Regions from separate parts of the Rahnella sp. Larv3_ips genome, predicted to be linked through region 2. Evidence: riboswitches for the same ligand, from Rfam matches in the RefSeq annotation. Region 2 holds a riboswitch; the other holds the start of a gene.
The links. Region 2 has a riboswitch for thiamine pyrophosphate ahead of thiB (thiamine ABC transporter substrate binding subunit). Riboswitches for the same ligand answer to the same signal wherever they lie in the genome.
Positions count from the first base shown of each region.

Region 1: another riboswitch for thiamine pyrophosphate. It lies ahead of thiM (hydroxyethylthiazole kinase); the one in region 2 lies ahead of thiB (thiamine ABC transporter substrate binding subunit).

Region 1 is NZ_MJIB01000021.1:901,982-913,882, forward strand. It holds gene btsR (two-component system response regulator BtsR) at 1-186, shown strand, start outside; gene ED901_RS23695 (carbon starvation protein A) at 316-2,121, shown strand; TPP riboswitch at 2,211-2,312, shown strand; gene thiM (hydroxyethylthiazole kinase) at 2,347-3,165, shown strand; gene thiD (bifunctional hydroxymethylpyrimidine kinase/phosphomethylpyrimidine kinase) at 3,152-3,952, shown strand; gene ED901_RS23710 (hypothetical protein) at 3,971-4,819, opposite strand; gene ED901_RS23715 (hypothetical protein) at 4,913-5,677, shown strand; gene ED901_RS23720 (hypothetical protein) at 5,735-5,935, shown strand; gene ED901_RS23725 (GntR family transcriptional regulator) at 5,988-6,674, opposite strand; gene ED901_RS23730 (AraC family transcriptional regulator) at 6,787-7,614, opposite strand; gene ED901_RS23735 (MFS transporter) at 7,896-9,305, shown strand; gene ED901_RS23740 (glycoside hydrolase family 127 protein) at 9,331-11,307, shown strand; gene ED901_RS23745 (MFS transporter) at 11,379-11,901, opposite strand, start outside.
Region 2 is NZ_MJIB01000003.1:104,757-116,657, forward strand. It holds gene leuA (2-isopropylmalate synthase) at 1-803, shown strand, start outside; gene leuB (3-isopropylmalate dehydrogenase) at 806-1,897, shown strand; gene leuC (3-isopropylmalate dehydratase large subunit) at 1,899-3,299, shown strand; gene leuD (3-isopropylmalate dehydratase small subunit) at 3,310-3,912, shown strand; gene ED901_RS00530 (MFS transporter) at 3,975-5,138, opposite strand; gene sgrT (glucose uptake inhibitor SgrT) at 5,308-5,493, opposite strand; gene sgrR (HTH-type transcriptional regulator SgrR) at 5,596-7,257, shown strand; TPP riboswitch at 7,298-7,550, shown strand; gene thiB (thiamine ABC transporter substrate binding subunit) at 7,594-8,577, shown strand; gene thiP (thiamine/thiamine pyrophosphate ABC transporter permease ThiP) at 8,553-10,163, shown strand; gene thiQ (thiamine ABC transporter ATP-binding protein ThiQ) at 10,147-10,872, shown strand; gene ED901_RS00560 (DedA family protein) at 10,862-11,629, opposite strand; gene ED901_RS00565 (DNA polymerase II) at 11,874-11,901, shown strand, end outside.

The sequences.
Region 1 (11,901 bases), on a different contig from region 2:
CTGCGCACGCTGGAAAGTCGCACACCGTTGCTGCGTTGCCACCGGCAGTATTTGATTAATATGCAGCATCTGCGCGAAATCCGTTTTGATGACTGCGGGCTGGCAGAGCTTGTGATGAAAAATGAGGTACGGGTGCCGGTCAGTCGTCGCTACCTGAAAGCCCTGAAGTCCCGGCTGGGCCTGTAACCCGCACCGTTCACTCCGGCGTTTTAACCGTTTAAATCGCTATTACGCCGCTCACGCCAACAGCCGGAGCGCTTTCATCGGCACTTTGTTACGTTGCGCCGGATTATTCCTTATCCGGAGAACAACAAGATGCAACACGCACTGACTTTTGTCATCGCGACTTTGTGTATTCTGACAATCTGTTACCGGCTTTACGGGGTGTTTTTCGTCCGTAAAGTGCTGAAAGCCGATGATGCTCAGGTCACACCGTCGCATTTACTGGAAGACGGGAAAGACTACGTCCCGACCAAAAAATGGGTGAACTTTGGCAGCCACTTCGCGGCCATCGCGGCGGCGGGGCCACTGGTCGGCCCGGTGCTGGCCGCGCAATACGGTTATCTGCCCGGCATGTTATGGCTGCTGATCGGCTGTGTGGTCGGCGGCGCGGTGCATGATACCGTCGTGCTGTTTGCCTCCATGAAACACCGGGGGAAATCGTTATCCGAGGTCGCTAAGCGAGAGCTTGGCCCGGTGGCAGGCTGGTGCACGGGGCTGGCGATGTTGTTCATCATCACTATCACCATGGCCGGTTTATCGATGGTGGTTGTCCACGCTCTTGAGCGTAATCCGTGGGGGACGTTTGCCGTCTTCATGACCATCCCGGTGGCGATTTGCGTTGGCCTGTGGGAACGTCTGACCGGCAGTATGAAAGCCGCTTCGTGGGTGGGGATTATTGCCATCATGGCCTGTGTGGTGATCGGGCCGTACATTCAGGCTTCGGCGTTTGGGGAATGGCTGAGCCTGCGTGCTTCGACGGTCAGCCTGGTGTTGCCGGTCTACGCATTCTTCGCGACCGCATTGCCGGTGTGGATGTTGCTGACACCGCGCGGTTATCTCTCCAGCTTCATGAAAATCGGCGTGTTCGGGGCGCTCATCGTCGGGGTAGTGTTCATTAACCCCGAGATCCAGTTTCCGGCGATCACACCGTTTATCCACGGTGGCGGCCCTGTGCTGGCCGGGCCGGTCTGGCCGTTTATCTCAATCACTATCGCCTGTGGCGCGATCTCCGGCTTCCACGCATTTATCGGTTCCGGCACGACGCCGAAGCAAATCGATAAATGGAGCGACATCTTACCGGTCGGTTTTGGTGCGATGTTGGCGGAATGCGTGGTCGGCGTGATGGCGCTGATTGCCGCGACTGCGCTGCATCCGGCGGATTACTTTGCGATCAACTCGGCGCCCGAGGTCTTTGCCGGTCTGGGGATGCAGGTGGTGAATCTGCCGACACTCAGCCAGGAAATTGGTCTGGATCTCAGTGGCCGTACCGGCGGGGCTGTGACGCTGGCAGTCGGCATGGCGGATATCTTTACCCGCATCCCGTGGTTCAGCCATTTGTCTTCGTACTTCTTCCAGTTTGTGGTGATGTTCGAGGCGGTATTTATCCTGACGGCCGTGGATTCCGGGACCCGCGTGGCGCGCTATCTGTTACAGGATTTCTTCGGCGATCTGTGGTCGCCGCTCAAACGTACTGACTGGTGGCCGGGCACAGTGGCGTGCAGCATCGTCGCCTGCCTGCTGTGGGGATACCTTCTTAACTCGGGCGACATCAACTCCGTCTGGGCGTTGTTTGGCGTTTCAAACCAGCTGATGGCCTCGATTGGCCTGATGATCGGTGCGACCATTATCTTGCGTCTGGCGGACAAACGCCGCTACATGCTGACCTGCCTGATCCCGCTGGCCTATCTCTATGTCACGGTCAACTATGCGGCGTACTGGATGGTCGCTCATGTGTATTTCAATTCTGCGGCCAAAGGTTTCAACCTGTTCAACGGCACCATCTCAATCATCATGGTCGCCCTCGGCGCGGTGATTATGGTGGCATCTGTTCTGCGCTGGATAACGTTGTGGCAGGCGCGCAGCGAAGGCACGACTGGCGACGTGCCCGCTACGTTGTAAATCGCGGTTGTTTCATTAGCCCTGTCAATGGACAGGGCTTTTTTGTATCAATTGCTGATTGATCTTCCCGCCGTCCACACCAATAATGCTCCCTTGACTCGGGGTGCCGCGCTTGCAAAAGAACGGCTGAGATTTTACCCGTATTACCTGATCTGGATTATGCCAGCGTAGGGAAGTCAGGTATCTCTCCCGATGCCGCCTTCCTGAAAGCCGGTTGGGAGACTTATGAACGTCCGACCTTCCGTATTTCCCGGTGCTACTGCCGCCGGTTCTTTACATCAACTCCGCCATGCCTCACCGCTGGTCCATTGCCTGACCAACGATGTGGTGCAATCTTTTACTGCCAATGTCCTGCTGGCGCTAGGTGCCTCTCCGGCGATGGTGGTCGATCCCGATGAAGCGGCGCAGTTCAGCGCCATTGCCGATGCCTTACTGGTGAACGTCGGCACGCTCACACATCCCCACGCTAACGCGATGCTGGCGGCGATTCATGCCGCCAATCAGGCCGGGAAACCCTGGGTGTTAGATCCCGTCGCGGTCGGTGGCCTGAGCTGGCGAACCGAATTTTGCCTCAATATCCTGCCGTTAAAACCCGCCGCCATTCGTGGCAATGCGTCTGAAATCCGTGCCCTCAGTGGCCTGAGCGCGTCAGGCCGCGGCGTTGACAGCGGCGACGATTCGCTTTCCGCTCTGCCTGCCGCACAGCAACTGGCGCAGCAAACCGGGGCGATAGTGGCTGTGACCGGCGAAACGGATTACGTCACCGACGGCAAACGCCATTGGGCTGTGCCGGGCGGGCATCCGATGATGACCCGCGTGGTCGGTACCGGCTGTGCATTATCTGCCGTGGTAGCGGCATTTTCGGCTTTACCGGGCGACCGGCTGGACAACGTCGCGGCGGCGTGTCGCGTCATGTCATGTGCCGGTGAACGGGCTTGTGCGACAGCCCGCGGGCCGGGCAGCTTTACGCCAGCGTTCCTCGATAATCTGTATTTATTGAACGAAACATGGCTGAACGGGGAGGGCTGTCATGAAACGCATTAATGCGCTGACCATTGCCGGAACGGACCCGAGCGGCGGCGCGGGCATTCAGGCAGATTTGAAAACTTTCTCCGCCCTCGCCGCTTATGGCACCAGCGTGATCACGGCGCTGGTGGCGCAAAATACCCGTGGCGTTCAGTCGGTCTGTTACATCGCACCGGAGTTTGTGGCGGCGCAGCTTGATTCCGTCCTCAGCGATGTGCGTATCGACACCGCTAAAATTGGCATGCTGGCAAACAGTCAGATTGTGGAAACGGTGGCGGAGCGGCTTGGCCATTATCAGCCGCCGTTCGTGGTGCTCGATACCGTGATGCTGGCGAAAAGCGGCGATCCTTTATTGCAACCGGAAGCGGTCGAGGCGTTGCGGCGGCTGCTTTTGCCTCAGGTGTCGATCATCACCCCAAACCTGCCCGAAGCAGCAGCGTTGCTTGAATGCGCCATCGCCACCAGTGAAGCGGAAATGCGCGAGCAGGGCGAAGCTTTACTGGCGATGGGGTGTGGCGCGGTGTTGATGAAGGGAGGGCATCTTAGCGACGAAGAGAGTCCGGACTGGTTATTTATGCGGGATACGCGTGAGCGTTTCACTGCGCCGAGGGTGAACACCCACCATACACATGGCACCGGCTGTACGTTGTCAGCCGCCCTGGCGGCACTGCGCCCGCGCCACAGCGGCTGGGCAGACACTGTGCGCGAAGCCAAAGCCTATCTGCAACAGGCGCTGATACAGGCCGACTCGCTGGATGTCGGGCAGGGCATCGGGCCGGTGCATCATTTTCATCGCTGGTGGTAAGGCGATAGTGACGGGCAGTCAGGCGCTGCGCTGCGATTTTTCCAGTGCCTGTTCTGCCTGATGAAACATCATCAGCGCCCGCTGTAAATGCACGGCATCAAACGGATTCAGCGGGTAGAATTTCTCGTCTTTACGCGGGCGCAGCATCACCCGGATCTGGCTGACAGAAATCCGCTCATACAGATAACTGGCGATGTCCTGATTCTCTTCATCTTTCCATGAAAGAACCAGCGCCGCGTGTTCGCCGCTGCGTCGGCCAATAAACTGCTCATGCAGCCACAAGCCTTCCAGTTCGCCATCTTTTTGCAGTTTTTTGCCGCTGAACCACGATGAATCCGCCAGCAGCCACAGTGCCTGCGGGGTGATCTCTTCATGCAGCTGACGCCATAACGGGCGGTTATTGTCCATCTGCCAGCAGGCCATACCAAGATAATCATTCAGCTCGCGCCAGTCGTTTTCGAGGCGCTCTTTCAGCTCAGGATCCTGCACATGCATAAACTGTTGCAGGCCGGTCGCCTGTTCGCCCAGTTTGTTATAGGCAATGACGGTCATGGTGCGCGGCGTGCGGCGGAAAGTCACCCACAGCAGCACTTTGGGTATGCGAAAAGTGATGGCCTGCACGGTCAGTTTGTAACGGTTACCCCGCGACATCACCAGGCCGTTCGCGGTGCCACGTTTATCCTGATAATTTCTTACCAGCACCACACTGTTCTGGCCCATCCATCCGGTGAGATAATGCTCTTTCTCGCTTTCGGCCACGTCCAGATCGCGTGCAATCTGGCTGATCTTTTCTTCATCCAGTTGGGCGAGGGAGAGTGACTGTTCGGCACTGTAATAGCTTTTTTTCAGGGGGGCTGCGGCTGGCATAAAGGTATCCACGATATTAATGTGGTTTACAGCTTACACTAAGTTGTCATACAGATTTTGGCGCTAACCCGCAAAAATTGAACGCCGCAGACAGTGGGATGGACAGAAAACCTTCGCCTTACAGACCCAGGTCATGATGAAATTTTACGAGACGTCTCGAAAAAAAAACGCATCATGATTGTTATTCCCGGATTGCGGATTATTCTTGCGAAATTATATGCAACCTGTGGAAATAAAATGGAAAGGATGACGTTACATGAAAGGGTGATTAATGAGATGGTCACAATAATGAATGCCGTCTTCAGTAAGTTAGATGTCTCTCTTATTATAAAGTGTATTCGTCGCAGTGATATTATCTGGCAGCAGCGTCGGGGGAGGCGTAATTTACGACAACCTGAAAAACACCAGCTTAACTGGAAATGGCTGTTTAACCAGTATCGGAAAAATAAGCCGCAGAATTCAGGTATGGAGCAGGCCGCTTATGTGTTTTGTCTCAATAACCTGCAGCAGGAGCGGGCCGCGTTCCTGTTAACCTCGTGCCGGTGCTTATCAGAAGAACTGGAGCTCAATGCACTGGAGAATTTTTATCGCAAGACAGCAGGGCATCCTTTGAAAAGGAATATGCTGTATTACAGCCTTTGTCTTATGGTGATTTACGCTGAGGTTCTTAATGAGCTGGGTATATTAAAGAAAGAAAGGGCGAGATTTGTAATTAAAGATGTTGTTAATGATGATGTAATGCGTTTTTATATCTCCGCAGCGCCCCTGTCGCAAGTTTCGCAAGAGATGGAGTGCGAATCCACTTACTATTTATTACGTGAATATATAAATATGGATTTATTTAATATCAACGTTTGAAGAATGAATTCATCATTTCAGACAGAGAATTTTTATCAGACTTATCAGGAGCAGCACATGAAGCGAGACAAGGAAAAACCGGTTAATTTAACGCCTCGGCAGACAGAACTTGTGGAACTCGTTGTCGGATTTTTAAGATCCTGCGATGAAAAATATGAAGGTCAAAAAGATGTTGAAGGTTTTGAAGGGGGAGGTGTGCTGCTTGGCCCGCGAGAAGCCTGCTACCGCCCTTCAAAAGACTGGAACAAATTGCCCTGAAGTGAAAATTATCTCCCGCGTTGGCATCGTTTTACCACGCGGGAAGACAAACTCACTCGGCATCAAACCAGTCACTGTTCTGTTCAGCAATGGGCGTGATAGTGGAAATCATTTCCTGCAAATGAATGCGGATAGCTTTTTCCGCAGCATCCGGGTCATGTGCTTTCAGACCATCGAAAATCGCATAATGCTGTGCAATCAGATTCTCCGGCGGGGAGACTTTACTGAGCGTCAGGAACCGCACGCGGTCCATGGTGGCTTTGATGTGTTCGACGGTTTCCCACGCCAGACGGCAGTCAATGATTTGCGCGATGGTGCGGTGGAAATCATCGTCAAGCAGCAGGAATTCCTGCGTTTGCTGGCTTTTGGCGGCCAGCGTCTGGCGTTCAAGATTGTGTTCCAGCAATGCCAGATCTTTCCCGGTGGCGACCATCGCCGCACGGCGCACCACGGCGGTTTCGACGGCTTCGCGAATGAAACGGCCGTCAGCCACCCGCTTGGAGGAAATTTTCATCACATAGGTGCCGCGCTGTGGCAGTACCTGCACCAGCCCGGCTTCCGCCAGTTTGATAAAGGCTTCGCGCACCGGCTGGCGGGACACGTTAAAGCGTGTGGAAATCTCTTTCTCCGACAGGAATGCCCCCGGCGCAATGGCGCAGGTGACGATGTCCTGACGCAAGGTACGGTAAATCTGCTGATTAACCGGTACATTGCTGAGAAATTCAAAGGCGTCTGTCATGGGCAAAAGTTGTCTTAAGAATCGGGAGTCCACAATACTAACATGAGTTTTCTCAGGATTTTGAGATTGTTAGCGCAAGGTTTTCACAGATATTTGGCTTATTTCATCAAAGCTAATCCGAATTAATGTGCTCACGGCAATAGAGCTTTTTATACGCCGCTGGCGTGATCCCCAGCAGTTTGCGAAACACTCGTCGAAAATACGCCACGTCATTAAACCCGGTGAGGCGGGCCACATCCGCCACATTGCCGGTATTCGCCAGCAACAGTTTCTCGGCGGCGGCAACACGTTGTTTATGCAATGCTTCGGTCAGCGTCATCTGGAAAGTCAGGCGGAAAACCCGTCCGAGATAATCCGCGTTGCAGTGCAGTCGTTCCGCCAGTTCCGAAGCCCCCAGCGGCAGGTGAAACTGTGTCGTGATGAGCTGGCGGGCTTTATAAGCCAGTGCCACGCCGGGGCCGCCCGGTTCGACATTCTCCGGCCAGGCACGCGAGACTTCCTGTAACAGCAATATCAGAAACAGCTCGAGAGAGTTACCTCCGCGTTCCTGTTCATATAAAAATAATCTGAACAGCGTTAACAGGGTTTCGCTGTCTCTGACTTTACAGTGCTGTGGAATATTCAGCTGTAAAGAGGGACTGTTTGGTTGTATTTTCATTATTGCGCTATCTTTCACAATATCGAAATGCAGCCAGTAAAATTTTAAATCGGGATCGAATGTTGTGATCCCTTTATGTTCACGCCCTGGAAATAACAATAAACTTTCGCCTGCGTGTAAATCAAAACGGTTATTTTCTTCCTGCAAAGACAGCGAACCCCGCACGACATAAATTAACTCGTGCGAACTCAGGCGTCGGGTCGGATGTGTGCCAATCCCCCGTGAAATAAACAGACCACCGTTTTGCACTTTTACCGGGTAATTAACGGGAAACGCAAGCATTTCAGGCATTTTCAGGCGCTCATCAGGCAGGTGTAGACTGACAGTAGCACAAGAAACACGCGCTACCCGCCGGGCGTAAAGAGGTTTTGATCTGCTTCACAGATTCTGTTCGTGAGTCGGAATTGTCCCGTTTAACTACTTTATCCTCCTCTTGTTGGCATGAAGTCTCTATGCCAAATTTATGGCGTACCTTATTTCATCTCAGGGCTGATGCGAAAAATCAGCCTTATTCATTGTGTTCCTACAGCTTATAAATAACGATATAAAAGCGAGGAAAAATAATGCCAACAGATTCAGTTAATACCGGTTCTTCGCCGGTAAGCGTTGAGGGAAAAATAATTTCTGTTAACGCTAAACTCTCCGTCAGTGAGAAAATCGGTTACGGATTAGGTGACGCCGGTGGCACGATAATAACCTGTCTGATCACCAGTTTTCTGACCTTCTTTTATACCGATGTCTTCGGGCTGACACCGGCGATTGTCGGCACATTGTTTATTTCCCTGCGGGTGATTGACGCGATTTCCGATCCGCTGATGGGCATTCTGGCTGACCGCACCCAAAGCCGCTGGGGGCGCTTTCGTCCATGGCAGTTGTGGATAGCGTTGCCGATTGGCGTAGTCGGTTTTCTCACCTTCACGGTGCCCGGCCTGAGCGGTGATGCCAAAATCGCGTACGCCTTCTTCACTTACTTCCTGCTTTCGGTGTCATACACGGCCATCAACGTGCCGTATTGCGCGCTGATTAACACCATGACCACCGATCACCGGGAGGTGATTTCCTGCCAGTCATGGCGCTTTGTTTTATGCGGTGTGGCCGGATTTATGGTTTCCGTCGGGCTGCCGTGGCTGGTGCAACTCTTCGGCAAAGGTGATGCTGCGCGGGGGTATCAGCAGGGCGTCGGCTTGCTGTGCGCGGTGGCGGTGGTGATGTTCCTGTGGTGCTTCTTCACGGTTCGCGAGCGTCTGCCGCTGGCGCTGCTGGGGCAGTTCAGCATTAAAGAGCACATCCGCGGAATGCTGAAAAACGATCAGTTGCTGCTGGTTCTCCTCATGTCATTCCTGCTGATCAACGTGTTCAACCTGCGCGGTGGCGGCTATATGTATTTCATCACCTACGTGCTGAAAGGCGGCGCGGGGTACGCGTCGATGTTCTTCGGCATGGTGACGCTGGCGTCAATTCTCGGCGCGATCATCGTCAATCAGCTGACCAAATTTATCGACAGCGTGCGTCTCTACCTGATCACCAATCTGGTGCTGGCGGTGTTTTCCCTGCTGTTGTGGTTTGTGCCGGTGGGTGAACAATTCCAGACGCTGTGGCTTGGCATTATCTTCATACATTGTGTGATCCTCGGCTTCACGCTGCCGCTGCACTTTTCCATCATGGCGTTTGCCGATGACTACGGACACTGGAAAAACGGTATCCGCTCTTCCGGCATGAACTTCGCCTTCAATCTTTTCTTTATCAAACTGGCCTGGGCCTCCAGCGCCGGGATCATCAGCCTGGTCTTTATTTGGGTGTCTTATCAGGCCGGTGCCGAGCACCAGACCGCGGCATCCCTTGGCGGGATCACGCTGCTGGAAACGCTGTTGCCCGCGGCGATGCATTTACTGCTGGCCGGGACGCTGATGTTCTGCAAGCTCAATAACACATTGCTGACCCGCATGTCCCGCGAGCTGGCGGCAAACGTTTAATGTTGATAACTGTTCAGGAGGTTGTATGTCTTTTTCTCCGGTTGAATCCTTAGAAGTGCCTTTGCACAAGGTGAATGTCTCCGACGCGTTCTGGCGGGAGTATCAGCGTCTGGTGAAAGATGTGGTGGTGCCGTATCAGTGGAAGGCGCTCAATGATGAGGTTGCCGATGCCGAACCGAGCCACGCGATAGAAAACTTCCGCATTGCCGCCGGGCAAAGTGACGGTGAGTTTTACGGCATGGTTTTTCAGGACAGCGACGTTGCCAAATGGCTGGAAGCGGTGGGTTATTTGCTGGCGAAAACGCCGGACCCGGCGCTGGAGGAAACCGCCGATCAGGTGATCGAACTGGTCGGCGCGGTGCAGCAGCCCGACGGGTATCTCAACACCTATTTCACCGTCAAAGAGCCGCAACACCGCTGGACCAATCTGGCGGAATGTCACGAGCTTTACTGCGCCGGACATCTGATCGAAGCCGGTGTGGCTTATGCGCAGGCTACGGGCAAAACCCGTTTGCTGGAGATCGTCTGCAAACTGGCTGATCACATTGCCGACGTCTTCGGGCCGGGCGAAAAGCAATTACACGGCTACCCCGGTCACCCTGAAATTGAACTGGCGCTGATGCGTTTGTATGAGCAAACCGCCGAAACCCGTTATCTCGAACTGACAAGGTATTTCGTTGAGCAGCGCGGGGCGCAGCCGCATTTTTACGATATCGAATATGAAAAACGCGGTAAAACATCGCACTGGAATAACTACGGCCCGGCGTGGATGGTTAAGGATAAAGCCTACACGCAGGCGCATCTGCCGATAGCACTACAGACCACGGCGGTCGGCCATGCGGTGAGATTCGTTTATCTGTACGCCGGTGTCGCGCACCTGGCGAGGCTGAGTCAGGATCAGGAAAAACGCGAAACCTGCCAGCGCTTATGGGAAAACATGACGCAAAGGCAGATGTACATCACCGGTGCGATTGGTTCGCAAAGCAGCGGCGAAGCGTTTTCCTCGGATTACGATTTACCCAATGACACGGCCTATACCGAAACCTGCGCCTCGATTGGCCTGATGATGTTTGCCAACCGCATGTTGCAGATGGAGGCCGACAGCCGTTACAGCGACGTGATGGAACGTGCGCTTTACAACACCGTGCTGGCCGGTATGGCGCTCGACGGTAAACATTTCTTCTATGTGAATCCGCTGGAAGTGCACCCGAAAAGCATCCCGTTCAACCATATTTATGATCACGTAAAACCGGTGCGTCAGCGCTGGTTCGGCTGCGCCTGCTGCCCGCCCAACATCGCGCGGCTGCTGGCGTCACTCGGCCATTACATTTATACCCGGCGCCCGGACGGTGTGGATATCAATCTGTATATCGGCAGCGATGTGGAGGCGGAAATCGGCGGAAAACCGCTGCGGCTGAAACAGTCCGGCGGCTACCCGTGGGCTGAAAACGTAACGATTGACGTCGATACCGATGAAACGCTGGAAGCCACGCTGGCGCTGCGTTTACCAGACTGGTGCGCCAGCCCGCAGGTCACTATCAATGGTCATCCGCTTGAACTGACCAGCCTGACGCAGCGCGGGTATTTGCGTCTGACCAGGCAATGGCAGAAAGGCGATCGCATTGAAATGACCTTACCGATGCCGGTCACCCGCGTGAAAGGTAACGCACTGCTGCGCCATGTCGCCGGAAAAGTCGCCGTGCAGCGCGGGCCACTGGTGTATTGCCTGGAACAGGCGGATAACGGCCGTGAACTGCATAACATTCGTTTGCCGCACGATGCGCCGTTCCGCCTGATTTCAGGCAGCGGACTGTTCGCGGGTAAAACATTGCTGCAAACGCAGGGCGAGCGACGCCCGTCGGTACAGGCCGGGCAGCAGCCGTTGTACCGCTACAATCCGCCAGAGGAAGCAACCTTGCCGCAAACCATGACCTTTGTGCCGTATTTTTCCTGGGCGAACCGTGGGGAAGGGGAGATGCGGGTGTGGATTGATGAAGTGTAGAAAAGGCTGAACCAGCCTCCAAAAAATAAACCCGGCGCAGGTGGCCGGGTTTTGAATAACCTTTCACTGATTTAGCTGTGAGAGAGTGTTGTCTCGGCGGACTGTTTAGGCGGTTTGATCACGAAGAACACCAGAATTGCCCCCAGCGCGGCGACGCCGCCTGCGAGAATAAAGGCGCTGTCAAAACGACCGGTATTCTGGACAATAAATCCGGTGACTACGGGCCCGATGATGCCGGAGATGCTGCCGACCAGATGGATGAATCCGCTGGTGCCGCCGACGCGGGATTTATGTACTACGTCCTGAATAATCGCCCAGTAAATTGCCCCGGTGGTATACAGGAAGAAAATAGACACTGACATTAGCACCACCGCCGGCACCACGCTGGTGACGATACCGGCGAGGGCGACACAAATGGCAGCGGCTAACAGGCTGACCACCAATATAATTTTACGCGACAGCAATAAGCGGCCGGTAATATTGAAGATCTTATCTGAAATATAACCGCCCAGTGCCAGTCCGACGAAGCCGACAATCCACGGAATAACCGTTGTCAGGCTCATCTCTTTAATATTCAGGCCATGCGCCTGCACC
Region 2 (11,901 bases):
ATCACAAAGAAATCTACCGCACCAGCCAGATTGTCAGCCAGATCACCAACATGCCGATCCCTGGCAACAAAGCGATTGTCGGTTCTAACGCCTTCGCGCACTCTTCAGGGATCCATCAGGATGGCGTGCTGAAAAATCGCGAAAACTACGAAATCATGACCCCGGAATCCATCGGTCTGAACCAGATTCAGCTGAACCTGACGTCCCGCTCCGGCCGTGCTGCCGTGAAGCATCGTATGGAAGAAATGGGCTACAAAGAGTCCGATTACAATATGGATCATTTGTATACCGCGTTCCTGAAGCTGGCAGACAAAAAAGGTCAGGTTTTCGACTACGATTTAGAAGCACTGGTGTTCATTAATAAGCAGCAGGAAGAGCCGGAATTTTACCGTCTGGATAACTTCAGCGTGCAGTCCGGTTCCAACATTACCGCGACCGCATCAGTCAATCTGGCCTGCGGCGAAGAGGTCATCACCGAAGCAGCGACCGGCAACGGCCCTGTTGATGCCGTGTATCAGGCCATCAACCGCATCACCGGCTATCAGATCGAACTGGTGAAATATCAGCTGAGCGCGAAAGGCCAGGGCCGCGATGCGCTGGGTCAGGTTGACGTGGTGGTTTCCTTTAATGGCCGCCGCTTCCACGGTGTCGGTCTGGCAACAGACATCGTCGAATCCTCCGCGAAAGCGATGGTCCATGTACTGAATAACATTTGGCGCAGCAAACAAGTTGAGATTGAAAAACAACGTTTGCAGCAGGAAAGTCAGCAACACAACATTCAAAATAATCAGGAAACGGTGTGAACATGAGCAAGTCCCATCATATTGCCGTCTTACCCGGAGACGGAATTGGCCCGGAAGTCATGGCCCAGGCATACAAAGTGCTGGACGCAGTACGTCAGCGTTTTGGTCTGAACATCACCACCAGCGAATACGATGTGGGTGGCGCAGCCATCGACAAACACGGCAGCCCGTTGCCGGAAGCCACCGTCGCCGGTTGCGAAAACGCGGATGCGATCCTGTTCGGCTCGGTCGGTGGCCCAAAATGGGAACATCTGCCGCCAAACGATCAGCCTGAGCGCGGCGCATTACTGCCGCTGCGTAAGCACTTCAAACTGTTCAGCAACCTGCGCCCTGCCCGTCTGTATCAGGGGCTGGAAGAGTTCTGCCCGCTGCGTGCAGACATCGCGGCCAAAGGCTTCGATATTCTGTGCGTCCGCGAACTGACCGGTGGCATTTACTTCGGTCAGCCGAAAGGCCGCGAAGGTCAGGGCATGCACGAAAAAGCCTTTGATACCGAAGTGTATTACCGCTTTGAAATTGAACGCATCGCCCGTATCGCTTTTGAATCTGCGCGCAAACGCCGCAGCAAAGTGACGTCCATCGATAAAGCGAACGTGTTGCAGACCTCAATAATGTGGCGCGAAGTGGTAAACGAAATCGCTAAAGATTACCCGGATGTCAGCCTGAGCCACATGTACATCGATAACGCGACCATGCAGCTGATTAAAGATCCGTCACAGTTCGACGTACTGCTGTGTTCCAACCTGTTCGGCGACATCCTGTCTGACGAATGCGCGATGATCACCGGTTCAATGGGCATGTTGCCTTCTGCCAGCATGAACGAACAGGCGTTTGGTTTATTCGAACCAGCGGGCGGTTCAGCGCCGGATATCGCCGGTAAAAACATCGCGAACCCGATTGCACAAATCCTGTCTGCTGCGCTGTTGCTGCGTTACAGCCTGGGTGCGGATGATGCCGCTAACGCTATCGAGCAGGCCGTCAATAAAGCACTGGAAGCGGGACACCGCACCGGCGATTTGGCGAACGGTCAGCAGGCGTTGGGCACCAGTGAAATGGGCGACATTATTGCCCGCTTTGTGAAAGAAGGGGCATAACATGGCGAAGACTCTGTATCAAAAATTGTATGACGCGCACGTCGTTTACGAAGCGCCAAACGAAACGCCACTGTTGTACATCGACCGTCATCTGGTGCATGAAGTCACCTCTCCGCAGGCTTTCGACGGCCTGCGTGCGATGGGGCGTCCGGTGCGTCAGCCGGGTAAAACCTTCGCGACCATGGACCATAACGTGTCCACGCAAACCAAAGACATCAATGCGAGCGGCGAGATGGCGCGCATTCAGATGCAGGAACTGATCAAGAACTGCGCAGAATTCGGCGTGCAGTTGTATGACCTGAACCACCCTTTCCAGGGCATCGTTCACGTCATTGGGCCTGAACAAGGCATGACCTTGCCGGGCATGACCATCGTGTGCGGCGATTCACACACCGCCACCCACGGCGCATTTGGTTCACTGGCGTTCGGTATCGGGACATCCGAAGTGGAACACGTGCTGGCGACGCAAACCCTGAAACAGGGTCGCGCCAAAACAATGAAAATCGAAGTCACCGGCGATGCGCCTGCCGGTATCACCGCAAAAGATATCGTGCTGGCAATTATCGGCAAAACCGGCAGCGCCGGCGGTACCGGCCATGTGGTGGAATTCTGCGGTAAAGCCATTGAAGCGCTGAGCATGGAAGGTCGTATGACCCTGTGCAACATGGCGATTGAGATGGGGGCTAAGGCCGGTCTGGTAGCACCGGATGAAACGACTTTTGCCTATCTGAAAGGCCGTCAGTTTGCCCCGAAAAACCAGAACTGGGATGCCGCAGTAGAATACTGGAAAACCCTGAAAACCGACGAAACGGCTCAGTTCGACAGCATCGTGACGCTGGATGCCGCAGACATCGCACCGCAAGTCACCTGGGGCACGAATCCGGGTCAGGTGATGGGCGTTAATCAGGTGATCCCAAATCCTTCTTCCTTCGCCGATCCGGTTGAACGCGCTTCCGCAGAAAAAGCACTGGCCTATATGGATCTGCAACCGGGCATTAAACTGACCGACGTCGCGATCGACAAAGTGTTTATCGGTTCCTGCACCAACTCGCGTATTGAAGATTTACGCGCCGCCGCCGCCGTTGCCAAAGGTCGCAAAGTCGCCACCGGCGTACAGGCGATTGTAGTGCCAGGCTCCGGCCCGGTAAAAGCTCAGGCGGAAGAGGAAGGTCTGGATAAGATCTTCATCGAAGCCGGCTTTGAATGGCGTCTGCCAGGCTGCTCAATGTGTCTGGCGATGAACAACGACCGTCTGGAACCGGGCGAGCGTTGCGCGTCCACCAGCAACCGTAACTTCGAAGGCCGTCAGGGCCGTGGCGGACGCACGCATCTGGTCAGCCCGGCGATGGCTGCGGCTGCCGCGGTGACCGGTCGTTTCGCTGATATTCGTGATTTGAACTGAGGAAAACACCATGGCTAAATTTACCCAACACATCGGTCTGGTGGTTCCGCTGGATGCAGCAAACGTCGATACCGATGCCATTATCCCAAAACAGTTTTTGCAAAAAGTGACGCGTACCGGTTTCGGCCAGCACCTGTTCAACGACTGGCGTTTTCTGGACGATGCCGGTCAGGTACCTAATCCTGATTTCGTGCTGAACAAACCGCGTTATAAAGGCGCGAGTATTTTACTGGCACGCGAAAACTTCGGCTGCGGTTCTTCCCGCGAACATGCGCCGTGGGCATTGACCGATTACGGTTTTCACGCAGTGATTGCGCCGAGTTTTGCCGATATCTTTTATGGCAACTCGTTCAACAATCAGCTGCTGCCGATTACCCTGAGCGATGCAGAAATAGACGAATTATTTGCGCTGGTTGAAGCGAACGAGGGCATCACGTTTGTGGTGGATCTGGAAGCGCAGACCGTGAAAGCGGGCGATAAAAGCTACCCGTTTGTGATTGACAGTTTCCGCCGTCATTGCATGATCAACGGTCTGGACAGCATCGGCCTGACGCTGCAACACGAAACCAATATCTCCAGCTACGAAAAGAATCAGCCTGCCTTTATGCAGTGATGACGGTTTCGCCGCTATAAAAAAACCCGCGACATTCGCGGGTTTTTTCTTATCAGTACGATTCAGACATCCTTCACTTTATACATCAGCCCCAGCGCCAGAACCGCGAGCACCGTCGCCGCCCAGTACACCGGATAATGCCCGAAGTTTTCCACGATGAAACCCTGTAACAAACCCGCGCAAATGACGCCGGTCGAGATACTGTTGGTGAACAACGTGGTCGCTGAACCTGCGCGCCCCGGCATCAGATCCTGAAAATAGAGCATGCCGATCCCGGCCACGATACCGATGAAAATCGCGTTGAACAGTTGCAGGATCATCAGCGCCGCTTTGAACTGAAACGCCACCAGTCCTGCATAGAAAACCACCCCGCTCGCCACGGCATACAGCATCAGCTTGCGTTTGCCGGTACGCCTGACCAGATAGCCGGCCAGCAACATCGCCGGGATCTCCAGCCCGGCGGCCGTTCCCATCAGCAACCCTGCCAGCCCTTCCGGCAATCCCAGATCGCTGGTGATATAAAGCGGCATATCAATGACGTACATGATGTTGCAGGTCCACATCAGCAGGGATGAAAAGAACAGCAGCCGTACGTCTCTGTTGCGCCACGCGCTGACCGGCACCACTTTTTCGTCCACCGGTTGCTCGACGCGCGGCACAGAAGGCAGGAAGAAAATGATCATCAGAATGCTGCCGACAAACACCGCCGCGGCACTCAGGTACATCGGGGTGAAGCCATAATTGAGCGCCAGCATGAATGAGAGCGGCGGGCCGAGTACCCAGGCGAGAGACAACATCGCACGCATCATCGAGCTGAACATCACCACTTCGCTCGATGAGCGATCGGCATGTTCACGCGCCAGCGCAAACAGCTGCGGCATCGAGGCATTCCCGATCGCCGCCAGCAGCACGCCGACGGTGATCAGCACCAGATAATCACGGCTGAAAGCAAACACCAGGCTGTTACCGAGCGCCATCAGACAGCAGAAAATCAACAGCTTGCGCCGGTCGCCTTTGTTATCCGAGCGGTTAGCCAGCAGAAAGCTAATCGCAATGCCGGCAATCGCATTGACGGTATAAAAGAAGCCGACCCACAGCGGCCGCACTTTCACTTCGTTGGTCAGAAACAGACTGAGCGTCGGCGCCTGCAGTGCGCCTGCAATACCACACAGTAAGGAAACCACCAGAAAGGTGACATAAATGGCATTAATACGAGGTTTTGACATAACGTCGTCCCTGAGAAATGAAAGCAGATAAAGCAAGACAGACAGTGTAGCGAAGTTTCAGGCGGTTCTGGAAAATGAGCATAAAAAAACCAGTGAGTCGCCCCACTGGCTGGTGAAATTACACCATTACTCAGAAAATCGAATTCGGATCAAACCTGCCGTGAAAAGATTACAGACGCTGGCGATATTCTTTTTCATCCACGGAATCAATATCCCACTGGGTGAGACGGGACAGAATATCCAGACGATATTGCACCGGAACCCAGGACAGCCAGTCTGCATGATTTTTAGAGGCGTTCCTCTTTATGGCTTCAAAATAACGCTGGTAAAAACGGGCGTTCAGACTGCGTTTCATGCTGACCTCCGGGTGTTCACAACAGGCTTTCGTTGAGAAACAGTATCGGAGTAATATGAGGAAAGATAAATTGATGAAGATCGCCCACGGAGTTCCTCTTTTATGTCCTCGCCCCGACTGCAACAACAGTTCATCCGTTTATGGCAAAGCTGCCACGGTGAAGAAACCGAAACGACATTACAGGCGTTATCGGAAGTCCTGAATTGTTCACGCAGGCACATGCGCTCGCTGCTCAGCACCATGCAGGAACAGGGCTGGCTGACGTGGGACGCCGAGGCCGGGCGCGGCAAACGATCCACGCTGCGTTTTCTGTATACCGGGCTGGCACTGCGGCAACAGCGCGCCGAAGAACTGCTGGAGCAGGATCATATTGATCAACTGGTGCAACTGGTCGGCGATAAAACGCAGGTGCGCCAGATGCTGTTATCACAGCTCGGACGCAGCTTTCGACAGGGTAAACATATCCTGCGGGTGCTCTACTACCGTCCGCTGTTTAACCTGCTGCCCGGCACCATGCTGCGCCGTTCAGAAACGCACATCGCCCGGCAAATCTTTAGCGGCCTGACACGCATAAATGAGGAAAAAGGGGAAGTGGAAGGTGATTTAGCCCATCACTGGCAGGAAATTTCACCGCTGCACTGGCGTTTCTATCTGCGTCCTGCCATCCATTTTCATCATGGCCGTGAGCTGGAGATGGCCGATATCATCGCCACCTTTACCCGCCTGACCTCGCATCCGCTGTTCAGCAACCTGAAATCCGTCACCACGCCCACGCCGAATGTCATTGATGTCCATCTGAATGAGCCTGACCGCTGGCTGCCATGGTTGTTCGGCAATGTTCACGCGATGATTTTGCCGCAGGAATGGCAATCACTGCCCGATTTCGCCCGTCATCCGGTTGGCACCGGCCCTTACGCCGTGGTGCGTAATCTGAAAACGCAGCTGCGTATCCGCGCCTTTGATGATTATTTCGGGTTCCGGGCGCTGATCGACGAAGTGAATATCTGGGTGTTGCCGGAGCTGAGTGAAGAACTGGTGCATTCCGGTGTTCAGCTACAGGCGGATGAATCCGGCAAAAGCGAGCTGGAAAGCCGCCTCGAAGAAGGCTGCTATTTCCTGTTATTTGACCAGCGTTCACCGGTCGGCCAGTCAGAGGAAACGCGCCGGTGGCTGTGCGACTTACTCAACCCCATCGCACTGCTCAGTAATGCAGAGCCGATTTTTCAGCGCTACTGGTCCCCGGCTTACGGCCTGCTGCCGCGCTGGCACCATAAGGCGCCACAGCCGCGTCCGCCCAAACCGCAAAATCTGACGCAGGTGACGCTGACGTTCTACGGTGAGCACTCCGAGCATCACGCCATCTGCAATGCGCTGCGCCCGCTGCTGACGGCGGAAGGTATCGAACTGATCATTCAGGTGGTGGATTACGCGGTCTGGCATCGCGGCGACGCCAACAGCGATGTGTGGCTCGGCAGCGCCAACTTCACCCTGCCGCTGGAGTTTTCTCTGTTCGCGCATTTCTACGAATTACCGCTGGCAAAACATTGCTTTAGCGAAGACATGAGTCAGGACGCCGCGCAGTGGCACGCGGGGAATTTATCCATCGCCAGTTGGAGCCAGAAACAAACGGTCAGCCATCAGATCCATCCGCTGTTTCACCACTGGCTGGTATTGCAGGGGCAGCGCAGTATGCGCGGCGTGCGCATGAACACCCTCGGCTGGTTCGACTTCAAATCCGCCTGGTTTGCGCCACCGGACAGTTAATCGGACTATCGCATCGCGCCGTTAATCTCTAGAATGACATCCGTTCTCAACGGGGTGCCCGAGTGCGTTCTTTTTTAATAAAGAATGAGCTCGATCTTTAAACGCCGCGAGCGCGTGTTCAGCGGGTGAAGTCCAGCGCACAGAAAGCAGAGCGTACACACAGTACGTGAGCATTTCGAGCACTGCACGAAGCCCGATCAACACACGCACAGCAAGTTTAAAAGGCTGAGATTTGAAACCCGTCGAACCTGATCCGGTTAATCCCGGCGGAGGGATTTGAGACTGCGCGATGCTTACTCAAAATCCTTTGCCCTTTCATTTTTTTGGAGCGCAAAGTTGAAAAAAATATTGTCCTGCCTGCTGTTACTTTCTGCACCTGCCCTGGCTGCAAAACCTGTTCTGACGGTTTACACCTACGACTCTTTCTCTGCCGACTGGGGCCCTGGCCCGGCGATCAAAAAAGCCTTTGAGGCGCAATGCGGCTGCGAGCTGAAATACGTTGCGCTGGAAGATGGCGTGTCTTTACTGAACCGTCTGCGGATGGAAGGCAAGAACAGCAAAGCGGACGTGGTTCTCGGGCTGGACAACAACCTGTTGCAGGCCGCGGAGCAAACCGGTTTATTCACCAAAGCACCGAAAACCGACGCCAAACTGACCGTGCCGGGCGGCTGGAATGACACTACCTTCGTGCCTTACGATTACGGCTATTTCGCGTTCGTCTATGACAAAAACAAACTGAAGAACCCGCCAAAAAGCCTCGATGAACTGATCAACAGCGATCAGAACTGGAAAGTGATTTATGAAGATCCGCGCACCAGTACGCCGGGTCTGGGCCTGATGCTGTGGATGCAAAAAGTCTATGGTGATAAAGCGCCAGAGGCATGGGAAAAACTGGCGAAGAAAACCGTCACCGTGACCAAAGGCTGGAGCGAGGCCTACGGGTTATTCCTCAAAGGCGAAAGCGATCTGGTGCTGAGCTACACCACCTCTCCGGCGTACCACATCGTGGAAGAGAAGAAAGACAATTACGCGGCAGCGGATTTCACCGAAGGCCATTACATGCAGGTTGAAGTGGCGGGCCAGCTGGCGAACAGCAAGCAACCTAAACTGGCTGAAGCGTTCATGAAATTCGTCACGACGGAAGATTTCCAGAAAGTGATCCCATCCGGCAACTGGATGTACCCGGTGATTAACACGCCGCTGCCTGACGCCTTTAAACAACTGACCGTACCGGCCAAATTCCTGCAATACAGCGCACAGGATGTTGCCACCCACCGTTCGCAATGGATCCAGGCATGGCAGAACGCCGTCAGCCGTTGATCCCGCGCTGGCTGTGGCCGGGTGCCGTCGCCTCGCTGGCTATGTTGCTGGTGGCGGCACTGGCGTTAGGTTCTCTGTGGCGTCATGCGCCGCAGATGAGCGGCACCTCACTCTGGCAGGATCCCTATCTCTGGCACGTGATCCGCTTTACCTTCTGGCAGGCGCTGCTTTCGGCGCTCTGCTCCGTGCTGCCCGCGATTTTACTGGCGCGTGCGCTGTTTCGCCGCCGTTTCCCCGGCCGTCAGCTGTTATTACGTTTGTGCGCAATGACGCTGGTGCTGCCGGTTCTGGTCGCCGTGTTTGGCATTCTCAGCGTCTACGGGCGACAGGGCTGGCTGGCACAGATATGCGGCTGGCTGGGCGTGGATTACCGTTTCTCACCGTATGGTTTACAGGGCATTTTGCTGGCGCACGTGTTTTTCAATCTGCCGCTGGCGACGCGTCTGTTAGTGCAGGCTCTGGAAAACATCGCCGTGGAACAGCGCCAGTTGGCCGCGCAGCTCGGAATGAACGCCTGGCAGCAATTCCGTTTTGTTGAATGGCCTGCCCTGCGCCGGCAGATTTTCCCCGCGGCTGCGTTAATCTTCATGCTGTGTTTCGCCAGCTTCGCCACCGTGCTTTCACTGGGCGGCGGCCCGCAGGCGACCACCATTGAGCTGGCCATTTATCAGGCGCTGAGCTACGACTACGATTTAAGCCGTGCTGCCACGCTGGCGCTGGTTCAGCTGTTCTGTTGTCTGGCACTGGTGTTGCTCAGTCAGAAACTCAGTCAGGCATTGCCGGTCGGGCAGACGCATGCTCAGCGCTGGCGAAATCCCGATGATTCTCTGCTGCGCCGTATCGCCGATGGCGTACTGATTGGTCTGGCATTGTTGCTGATCCTGCCGCCGCTGCTGGCCGTGATGTTTGATGGTGTCAACCGCGCGGCGGTCAGCGTGCTGCAACAAACCGCGCTCTGGCAGGCATTATGGACCTCAGTGCGCATCGCGCTCGGCAGCGGAGTCGTGTGTGTTTTGCTGACCATGATGCTGTTGTGGAGCAGCCGCGAGCTGCGCTTACGTCAACGAAACGGCTGGGCGCAGGCGATGGATCTGAGCGGCATGCTGATCCTCGCGATGCCCGGTATCGTGCTGGCGACCGGCTTTTTCCTGCTGCTCGGCGATACTACCGGGTTGCCGCAATCGCCGTGGCCTCTGGTGATCATGACCAATGCGCTGATGGCGGTACCTTACGCATTAAAAGTGCTGGATAACCCGATGCGCGACGTCGCCGAACGCTATAACCCGCTGTGCCTTTCGCTGGATATGCGCGGCTGGCAGCGCCTGCATTGGGTGGAACTCAGCGCGCTGAAACGCCCTATTGCGCAGGCGCTGGCGTTTGCCTGCGTGCTGTCGCTGGGAGATTTCGGCGTGATCGCCTTGTTCGGCAATGAGAATTTCCGCACCCTGCCGTTTTATCTGTATCAGCAGATCGGTGCCTATCGCAGCCAGGACGGTGCGGTGACGGCGCTGTTACTTCTGTTGTTATGCTTCCTGTTATTCACCCTGATTGAGAAACTGCCGGGTCGCCATGCTGACGCTGAATAAACTGACGTATTTGTACGAACATCTGCCGATGCGCTTCGATTTGCAGATCGACGCCGGTGAGCGCGTGGCCATCCTCGGCCCGAGCGGCGCGGGGAAAAGTACCCTGCTCAGCCTGACCGCCGGTTTTCTGTCGCCGGTCAGCGGGCAGATCCTGCTTAATGGCGCCGATCACAGCGCAACGCCACCGGCTAAGCGCCCGGTGTCGATGCTGTTTCAGGAAAACAATCTGTTCTCACATCTGACCGTGCGTCAGAACATGGGGCTGGGGCTGCATCCGGGGCTGAAACTGACGGCACAACAAAAGCAGGAACTGGAGGAGATCGCCCGGCAGGTGGGGTTGAGTGATTGTCTGGCGCGGTTGCCGTCGCAGCTTTCCGGCGGTCAGCGTCAGCGTGTCGCCCTGGCACGTTGCCTGTTGCGCAGCCAGCCGATTTTACTGCTCGACGAGCCGTTTTCGGCGCTCGATCCGGCCCTGCGCAGTGAAATGCTGAGTTTGCTGGATAAGGTCTGCGGGCAACGTCATCTCACGCTGCTGATGGTGTCGCATAATCTGGATGACGCAGCGCGGATTGCGCCGCGCACGTTGCTGATTGTCGATGGCAGGATTTTCTACGATGGCCCGACGCAGGCGCTGGTAAACGGCAGTGCGCCGGAGGCCAGAGTATTAGGAATCAACGCTTCAGGAAGTAAACCTGAAATCAGCGCGTAATGACGTTCCACAGCAGATGGCCGTAAACCGGCATCATCGGTTGCTTACTGAGCATCACCAGACTGACCACCGTCGCCACCACGCTCAGGATGCAGACAATGCGTAATCTTGGCAGCGTCAGCCATTTGCTCATGAAGTCAGGTGAGCTTTTACCGGCACGGAACCAGCGCCACCCCAGCCACGCACTGAGCCAGATAAGCATCACGCTGATAAACAACATCCACTTGAAAACGCCGCTGTTGTGAGTGGCAGGAATGTCGATCGCCACACCCGCCAGGATCCCCGGCAGGAAATACACCGGCGGCCAGGTGATGCAGCCGACAATATTTGGCGGGGCGAATTTATACGGCGGCAGATTGAGCATACCGGCGACCAGCGGCACCAGCGGACGCGTCGGACCGATAAAACGGCCTAAAATCACCGTGGCAAAACTGTGACGATCCAGCGCATAACCGGTTTTATCCAGTAATGACTGGTAACGTTTGAGGAAGCGCCAGCGATGCAGCGGCTCCTTGAAACCACGGCCAATGAAATACGAGGCCCAGTCTCCCAGGAAACACCCCAGACCGGCGGCCAGCCAGGCTTCGTATAATCCCACCTGACCACTGCCAATCAGCGTGCCGAGCGTCGCCATCATGACGGTACCCGGCAGGATCAGCCCCACCAGCGCCAGCGACTCGAAGAAAGCCACCACGGCGACAATAATTAACGCGAAGCCCACCGACTGAGCGACCAGATGTTGTAGATAGGCTTCCATATATTCCCAGAATTCAGTTTCGCCTGCGCCAATTGCGCAGATAAATGAGACAAGTGTGAGTTTTCTGCCTTCTCATTGTAGTAAATACATTAAGCGGCTGAATTGTCAGTGCATGAACTATCACAGTCAACCGGGTAATTGTATGCGTATTTGGCAGAAACCTGAGCCATAGACAAAGACTGTATAAATAACCATACTCTGTATTGGATCCCGATATCTTCATCTGTACCGTTTCGAGGCGCTTATTACTTCCACCTTTGTTCGTCCCGCTC